Regions from separate parts of the Paraburkholderia sp. RAU2J genome, predicted to be linked through region 2. Evidence: predicted binding sites of a transcription regulator. Region 2 holds the regulator's gene; the other holds the start of a gene.
What was found. Region 2 encodes FNR, which switches genes on or off when oxygen is low (the NO sensors DNR and NnrR bind a similar motif). Its sites were predicted from a motif close to TTGATNNNNATCAA; they were not measured.

Region 1: cyoA (ubiquinol oxidase subunit II) is a predicted target of FNR. The motif match lies at 1,729-1,742, and genes of this name have one in related genera.

Annotation. Positions count from the first base shown of each region.
Region 1 is NZ_RBXG01000004.1:140,429-143,844, forward strand. Features, by position in the region: gene cyoB (cytochrome o ubiquinol oxidase subunit I) at 1-726, opposite strand, end outside; gene cyoA (ubiquinol oxidase subunit II) at 730-1,626, opposite strand; partial or broken gene hemN (oxygen-independent coproporphyrinogen III oxidase) at 2,100-3,416, opposite strand, start outside.
Region 2 is NZ_RBXG01000002.1:2,837,993-2,841,408, forward strand. Features, by position in the region: gene B0G69_RS30285 (FadR/GntR family transcriptional regulator) at 1-352, opposite strand, end outside; gene B0G69_RS30290 (universal stress protein) at 637-1,110, shown strand; gene fnr (fumarate/nitrate reduction transcriptional regulator Fnr) at 1,349-2,143, shown strand; gene B0G69_RS30300 (SUMF1/EgtB/PvdO family nonheme iron enzyme) at 2,264-3,416, shown strand, end outside.

The DNA of each region.
Region 1 (3,416 bases), on a different contig from region 2:
GAACGTTGCCATGATCAGCACGTTCGAGCACAACGCGGTCCACGTGAACACCGGCATCTTCATCAGCGTCATGCCGGGCGCGCGCAGCTTGACGATCGTCACGAAGAAGTTGATCGCGGTAATCAGCGTACCGACGCCGGAGAGCTGCAGACTCCAGATGTAGTAGTCGACCCCGACGCCGGGACTGAACTGCAGCTCCGACAGCGGTGGATACGCGAGCCAGCCGACCTGCGCGAACTCGCCGATCACGAGCGACAGATTGATCAGGATCGCGCTGATCGCCGTCATCCAGAAGCTCAGCGAATTCAGGAACGGGAAGGCGACGTCGCGCGCGCCGATCTGCAGCGGCACGACAAGATTGAAGAGGCCCACCATCAGCGCCATAGCCATGAAGAAAATCATGATGACACCGTGCGCGGTAAATATCTGGTCGTAGTGGTGCGGCGGCAGGTAACCGGGGCCGTGAAACGCGATCGCGAGCTGAAGCCGCATCATTACGGCGTCGACAAATCCGCGCATGAGCATCAGCACCGCGACGATGATGTACATGATGCCGATCTTCTTGTGATCGACGCTTGTCAGCCACTCGGTCCAGAGCCACTTCCAGCGGCCGAGCTTCGTGAGCGTGACGATGACTGCCAGCACGATGAGCGCCATGAACGCGGCCGCGCCCATGATGATCGGCTGATCGAACGGAATCGCGCCGGGCGTAAGTTTTCCAAACATGGCTTACTCCGTGGTCTGCGTGCGACAGGCGGCGTCGCGGAAGGCCGTGACGTTGCCGTTGTTGTATCGGGCAACGATGTTGCGGAACAGGTGCTGGTCGATCGATGAGAAGTAGCGCACCGACTGCTTCTCGCTCGGCTTCGCGACTTCGGCGTATTCGTCCATGCTCAGGCGGTCCGGCGAAGCCTTGGCCTTCCGCACCCATGCGTCGAAGTCGGTGGCGCTCGTCGCGAGCGTGCGGAACTTCATGTCGGCGAATCCCTTGCCACTGAAGTTGGCGGACATGCCTTCGAAATTTCCCGGGGCATCCGCGATCAGGTGCAGACGGGTCTGCATGCCGGCCATTGCATACACCTGGGTGCCGAGTTGCGGGATGAAGAATGAGTTCATCACCGAGTCCGACGTGATGCGGAAATTCACCGGCGTATCGACTGGCACGGCGAGCTGGTTCACCGACGCAATGCCGAGGTCCGGGTAGATGAAGAGCCACTTCCAGTCGAGCGCGACCACCTCGACGTCGATCGGCTTCGCGCTCGACTGCAGCGGCCGGTACGGGTCGAGCTCATGCGTGGTGCGCCACGTCAGGATACTGAGGTACAGGATGATCAGGGCGGGGATCGTCCAGACGACGATCTCGATCGCCGTCGAGTGCGCCCATTTGGGTGCATAGACCGCGTGACGGTTCGACGCACGGTAGCGCCACGCGAAGAACAGCGTCAGCAGGATCACCGGGATCACGACCGTCAGCATCGCCCACGTGGCGGTGGCGATCAGCGACTTCTCGGCCGCGCCGACGCTCCCTTTTGGATCAAGCACAGTCAGATCACATCCCGATAGGCAGGCGCTCAATGTTGCGACGATGGCTATCGACCGTTTCCTTAAGGCTTTTCTGTCTGTCATAGTGGTTAAGTCCGGGTTGGGGCACTTTTGACCTGAAGCTGGCTTGACGCATGCGGCATCACACTCGCAGCATCATGGTCCGACAACCGGCCAGCTTTGTGATTGATGTCGATCAAGGACGAACAAAGCGGCGGGGTGCGGTGCACTGACGCAGCGCGCGGGCTAAATCAGGCGATCGCCCATGTCTTCATGGCTGAACTGAAGCAGAGCCAGGCTGCGAGCGCCTCGATCTGGCAATCGAGGGTCGTAACGGGCACGTGGCGCGGAACGAAGGACAGACTTTACGGCGCCCGTGTGAACAGGGGAACACCTTGCTGACGGTACGGTTTGCGGGTAATGCAACACTCGCAGCATTCGCGATGTGCGGGACAATCTGATCCGGATCAGCGAATACCCACCTTGGCGTTGCTATTTCGGAGTTCGACGAACACGTCTCGTCGCGTTGTTTGCGCCAGCCACCGGCGGTCGTGCCGCTAGATCAGTTTTGACCAGGACGCGCTCGAGGGGCGCTCAAGATAACCGTCGAACACCATGCCACTGCGCGCACGAAGAACCGGCCTTTTGGGGGAATCGAGATGGCGTTTCCATCGATGCTCACCAGTCCCGCCTCCCGGTATGGTTCCAGGGCGGTAAGCTCACTTGAGAAATGGCGGACGAAGTCGATCTGATGCCCTAGCGAGATCGCCGCGAAATTCAGCGGCACGCTGCACATGAGCGTCATGATCACCTCCCGACGCAACGCATCGTCAGGCGATAGGGCAATTCCGCGTTCGACCGGCAACCAGCCTTCATCGAGTGATCGGTAGTAGCTTTGCAACGAGCTCGTCGACTGACTGTAAGCGCTGCCGATCTTGCCGATGGCCGACACACCGAAGCCGACCAGATCGCACTCCGCGTACGTCGTGTAGCCTTGGAAATTGCGATGGAGGCTACCGTTGCGCAACGCAATGCTCAGCTCGTCGTCGGGTCTGGCGAAATGGTCGAGACCGATATAGATGTATCGGGCATCGAGAAAGCGCTGGGCCGAGAGCATAAATATGCGCAGGCGCTCCTCGGTCGATGGCAATCGGGCTGCGTCAATTAATCGCTGGGCCTTGAAGCGGTCTGGCAGGTGCGCGTAGTTGTAGAGGGCGACGCGATCGGGCGCCAGCCGGATCACCTCGTCCAATGTGTGGGCAAAACTGGCGACAGTCTGCTGCGGCAAACCGTAGATCAGGTCGACGTTAATTGAGGGAAATCCCGCATCGCGTGCGCCGCGAGTGCGCGTTCCACCACATCGAGTGGCTGGATGCGATTGACGGCCTGCTGAACGTCGGTAGCAAAGTCCTGTACGCCGAAGCTCGCTCGGTTGAAGCCGAGGCGCGCGAGTGGTGAAAGCGTCTTGCTGCTGACGGTTCGCGGATCAAATTCGATGGCAAGTTCTGCGTCGATCGAGAACGCGAAGCGGTTCTGCAGTTGCTGGACAAGCTCTTCGAGCTCGGCAACAGGGAAGAAGGTCGGCGTTCCACCTCCCAGATGCAGCTGCACGGTTCGCCGGTTAGGTCCGAGATGTGACGCGACCAGGTCCATCTCACGAACGAGGTAGCTCAGATATCTAGCGCTGCAGCCATGGTCGTGCGTAATGACCTTGTTGCATGCGCAGAAGTAGCAGAGTGATCTGCAAAACGGCAGATGAATAGCGAGAGCGGCGGATTATTCTCGGCAGTAGCACGAGCGGCAAGCTGACGTTCGTATGCCCGCTCCTCGAACCCGGGATGAACTCGATCTGCGGTGGGGTATGAGGTATAGCG
Region 2 (3,416 bases):
CGTCGGCATCGGCTTTGAGCGCCGCCTGCGCGGCCGCGCCAGCCTCGGTCACGATGCGAAATTCGTAGCATCGGCGAATATCGGACAGCGTTTCGAGCGGCGCGAAACGGCGCACGTCCGGATCGGGCCGCCGCGCGACCGTCGTGCCCGAACCATGCCGCGTCATGATGATGCCGTCCGCCCGCAGGCGCGCCAAGGCTTCGCGCACGGTCGGCCGCGAGGTCGCAAACCGTTCGGCCAGTGCGTGCTCGGTTGGCAAGCGCTCACCTTCCTTATATTCGCCTTCAAGAATGCGATTGAGGATATCGCCGTAGATCTTGTCGGGCAGGCCTGTGGTTTTGCGCTCGTTCATCCGCGGACTGAAGCAGCTTGTCTGAGTATCACTTAATTGTAAGGCCAACTTTGGCCGTTCTTTATGGAAATATGCGCCCTGAATCGAGTCGCGGAGTCGCCAGGACCCGCGCTATCAAGCTTGGCGACAAGCACACCGGACCCATGAATTTGACAAGAGTTTGATTTACATCCTGGTGAGTGCATCTTTTTCGGCCATCATCTAAGCTTCGTTGGTATAAAAGATCAAGGAGCCGGGCCGTGAAAATGGCTACGGCATACGGATCTTTCAGACGCGGAGTCGCCATGTACACACGCATCCTTGTAGCGGTCGACGGCAGCAACACTTCCCGCCGTGCATTCGAGGCAGCCCTCGCGCTCGCCAAATCCAACGGCGCAGTTCTGCGGCCTTTTTACGTTGTCGAAAACACGCCCATGTACTTCGAAGCGCCCGGTTACGACCCGTCGATCCTGCGCAACCGTCTGATCGAAGAAGGCAGGGAGTTGCGCGCGGAATTCACGCAGACGATGGCCGAGCAAGGCGTCAAGGGCGACCCCGCCGTCAGCGAGGCATCGTCGCTCGGCGACGTGTCGGACATCGTGCTGAAGGCCGCCGCCGAATTCGACGCCGACCTCCTCGTCATGGGCACCCATGGCCGGCGTGGTTTTCAACGGCTGATTCTCGGCAGCGTCGCCGAGCGCTGCGTGCGCCAGGCGACCATCCCCGTGTTGCTGATTCCGTCCGCCGCGGGGCAGGACAAGGAACCCGCCGCCCAGTAACGGCGCAACATGCGACCGCCGTTTGCCGTGCGAAAACGGCGTCGCGCAATGGCGGCTCATTCATGAAGCCCGCACAGATACAAGCGCTCAAGAAAACATGGCAGTCCACCCGCCCGACCACCTATCCGGGCGCCACGGCGCTCGAAATGCCTAACCGACTGAACGCGTCACTTTGCCGCCAAAGCGGGTATAGGGCGGATGGGACAATCGCCGCTCCTCCGATAATCGCCTGCAGAACATGCTCACTCCTTCCGCTGTAACGCACTCCACCGGTATCGACGGTTCCTCCGCCAGTTCGTCGCCCGCGCGCAGCCGCCGCCGCGCGGCACCGGTGCGGGCGACCGCGCGCACCGCCGCCCGCTGTTCGAGTTGCTCGATGCGGCAACTCTGCATGCCGCAAGGCCTGTCGGCTGAGGAACTCGCGAAACTTGAAACGCTGATCTGCTCCGCGCGCTCGGTGCAGCGCGGCGAAGCGCTCTATCGCAGCGGCGATCGTTTCGACAGCGTCTACGCCGTGCGTTCCGGTTCGATGAAGACCGTGATGGCGCACCGCGACGGCCGCGAGCAGGTCACCGGGCTGCGCCTCGCCGGCGAAGCGCTCGGGCTCGACGGCATTAGCGAAGACGTCCACGCGTGCAGCGCCGTGGCGCTCGAGGACAGCACCGTCTGCATCGTCCCCTACAGCGCGCTCAAACGCCTGTGCCGCGAAATCAGTTCGATGCAGGAGCGCATGCACAAGCTGCTGGGCGCGCAAATCGTCCGCGAAGCCACGCAGATGATGATGCTCGGTTCACTGTCCGCGGACGAACGGGTCGCCGCTTTCCTGCTGGACGTGTCGGAGCGCAATGCGCAGCGCGGTTATTCGTCGGCGGAATTCAACCTGCGCATGACGCGCGACGACATGGGCAGCTACCTCGGTATGACGCTCGAAACCGTGAGCCGCACCTTGTCAAGATTTCAAAAGCGCGGCCTCATCGACACGCAAGGCAAGCACATCCGCATCGTCGATCTGGCTGGACTGCGCCAGGTCTGAGCCATTCACCCGGGGCCAGCCGGCGCCCCGCCCGTCCTCATTTGGCGCGATTTCGCCTTGGCATGGCTCCTGCGACCGGGTACAGTCTTTAGTCCCTCCCCCGCAAGGAGATCCGGCGAAATGAATCGCGACCCCGCCCCACGTCACCCGCTCGTCCAGCGTCTGATCGACGCGCGTCAGGTCACTGACGCATTGTTTGCCATCGTCAAACCCGAATTTCTGTATGAACGGCCGATCCGTGAACGCCACCGGATCGTGTTTTACATCGGCCATCTGGAAGCGTTCGATCGCAATCTGTTCGATCGACGTGTGTGCGACCTGCCCGCCTTCGCTCCGGAACTCGACCAGCTTTTTGCTTTCGGCATCGACCCGGTCGACGGCGGTTTTCCCACCGATCAACCCGGCGACTGGCCGTCGCTCGACACCGTACACGCGTATGCCTCGCGCGCGCGCAAGCAGATCGACGACGCGCTCGCCGGTCTCGCGGACGCCGCGACGTTCGGCCGCGACAGCGCGCAAGCCGACACCTGCCGGCAGTTGCTGAACGTCGCGATCGAGCACCGGCTGATGCATGCCGAGACGCTCGCGTACATGCTCCATCAGTTGCCGCTTGCACAAAAGGTCACCGAACTGCGCGAGTCCGTGGTGACGTATCCCGAGCGCCGGGACGCGTTGGCGTCGATGGTCGGCGTGCCGGCCGGGGCGGCTGTCCTCGGTATGTCCCGCGATGCCGGCCAGTTCGGTTGGGACAACGAGTTCGGCGAAATGCGCGTGGACGTGCCCGCCTTCGAGATCGATCGATACATGGTGACGAACGGCGCGTTTCGCGAGTTCATCGAGGCCGGCGGCTATCGCGAATCCAAATGGTGGTCGGAGAAAGATTGGGCATGGAGGCAAGCCGAGCACATCGAGCATCCTGCCTGCTGGTCGCGACGCGAGGCGAGCGGCGAAACAGGTGGCAACTCGAGTGAATGGATGCTCCGCACGATGTTCGATGAAGTGCCGCTGCCGCTCGACTGGCCAGCCTACGTGAGCCATGCCGAAGCCAGTGCCTACGCGCGCTGGGCCGGCAAGTCCCTGCCCAGCGAAGCGCAATGGCAACGTGCCGCGCAAGGTGCGCCGCACGCCGAGTCGGGCAATTTCGATTTTCGCAGCTGGGACCCGAAGCCGGTCGACGCGTATGCGCAGAACGTCAGCGCGTTCGGCGTCGAAGGTCAGTTCGGCAATGGCTGGGAATGGACCTCGACGGTATTCGACGCGCTGCCTGGTTTCG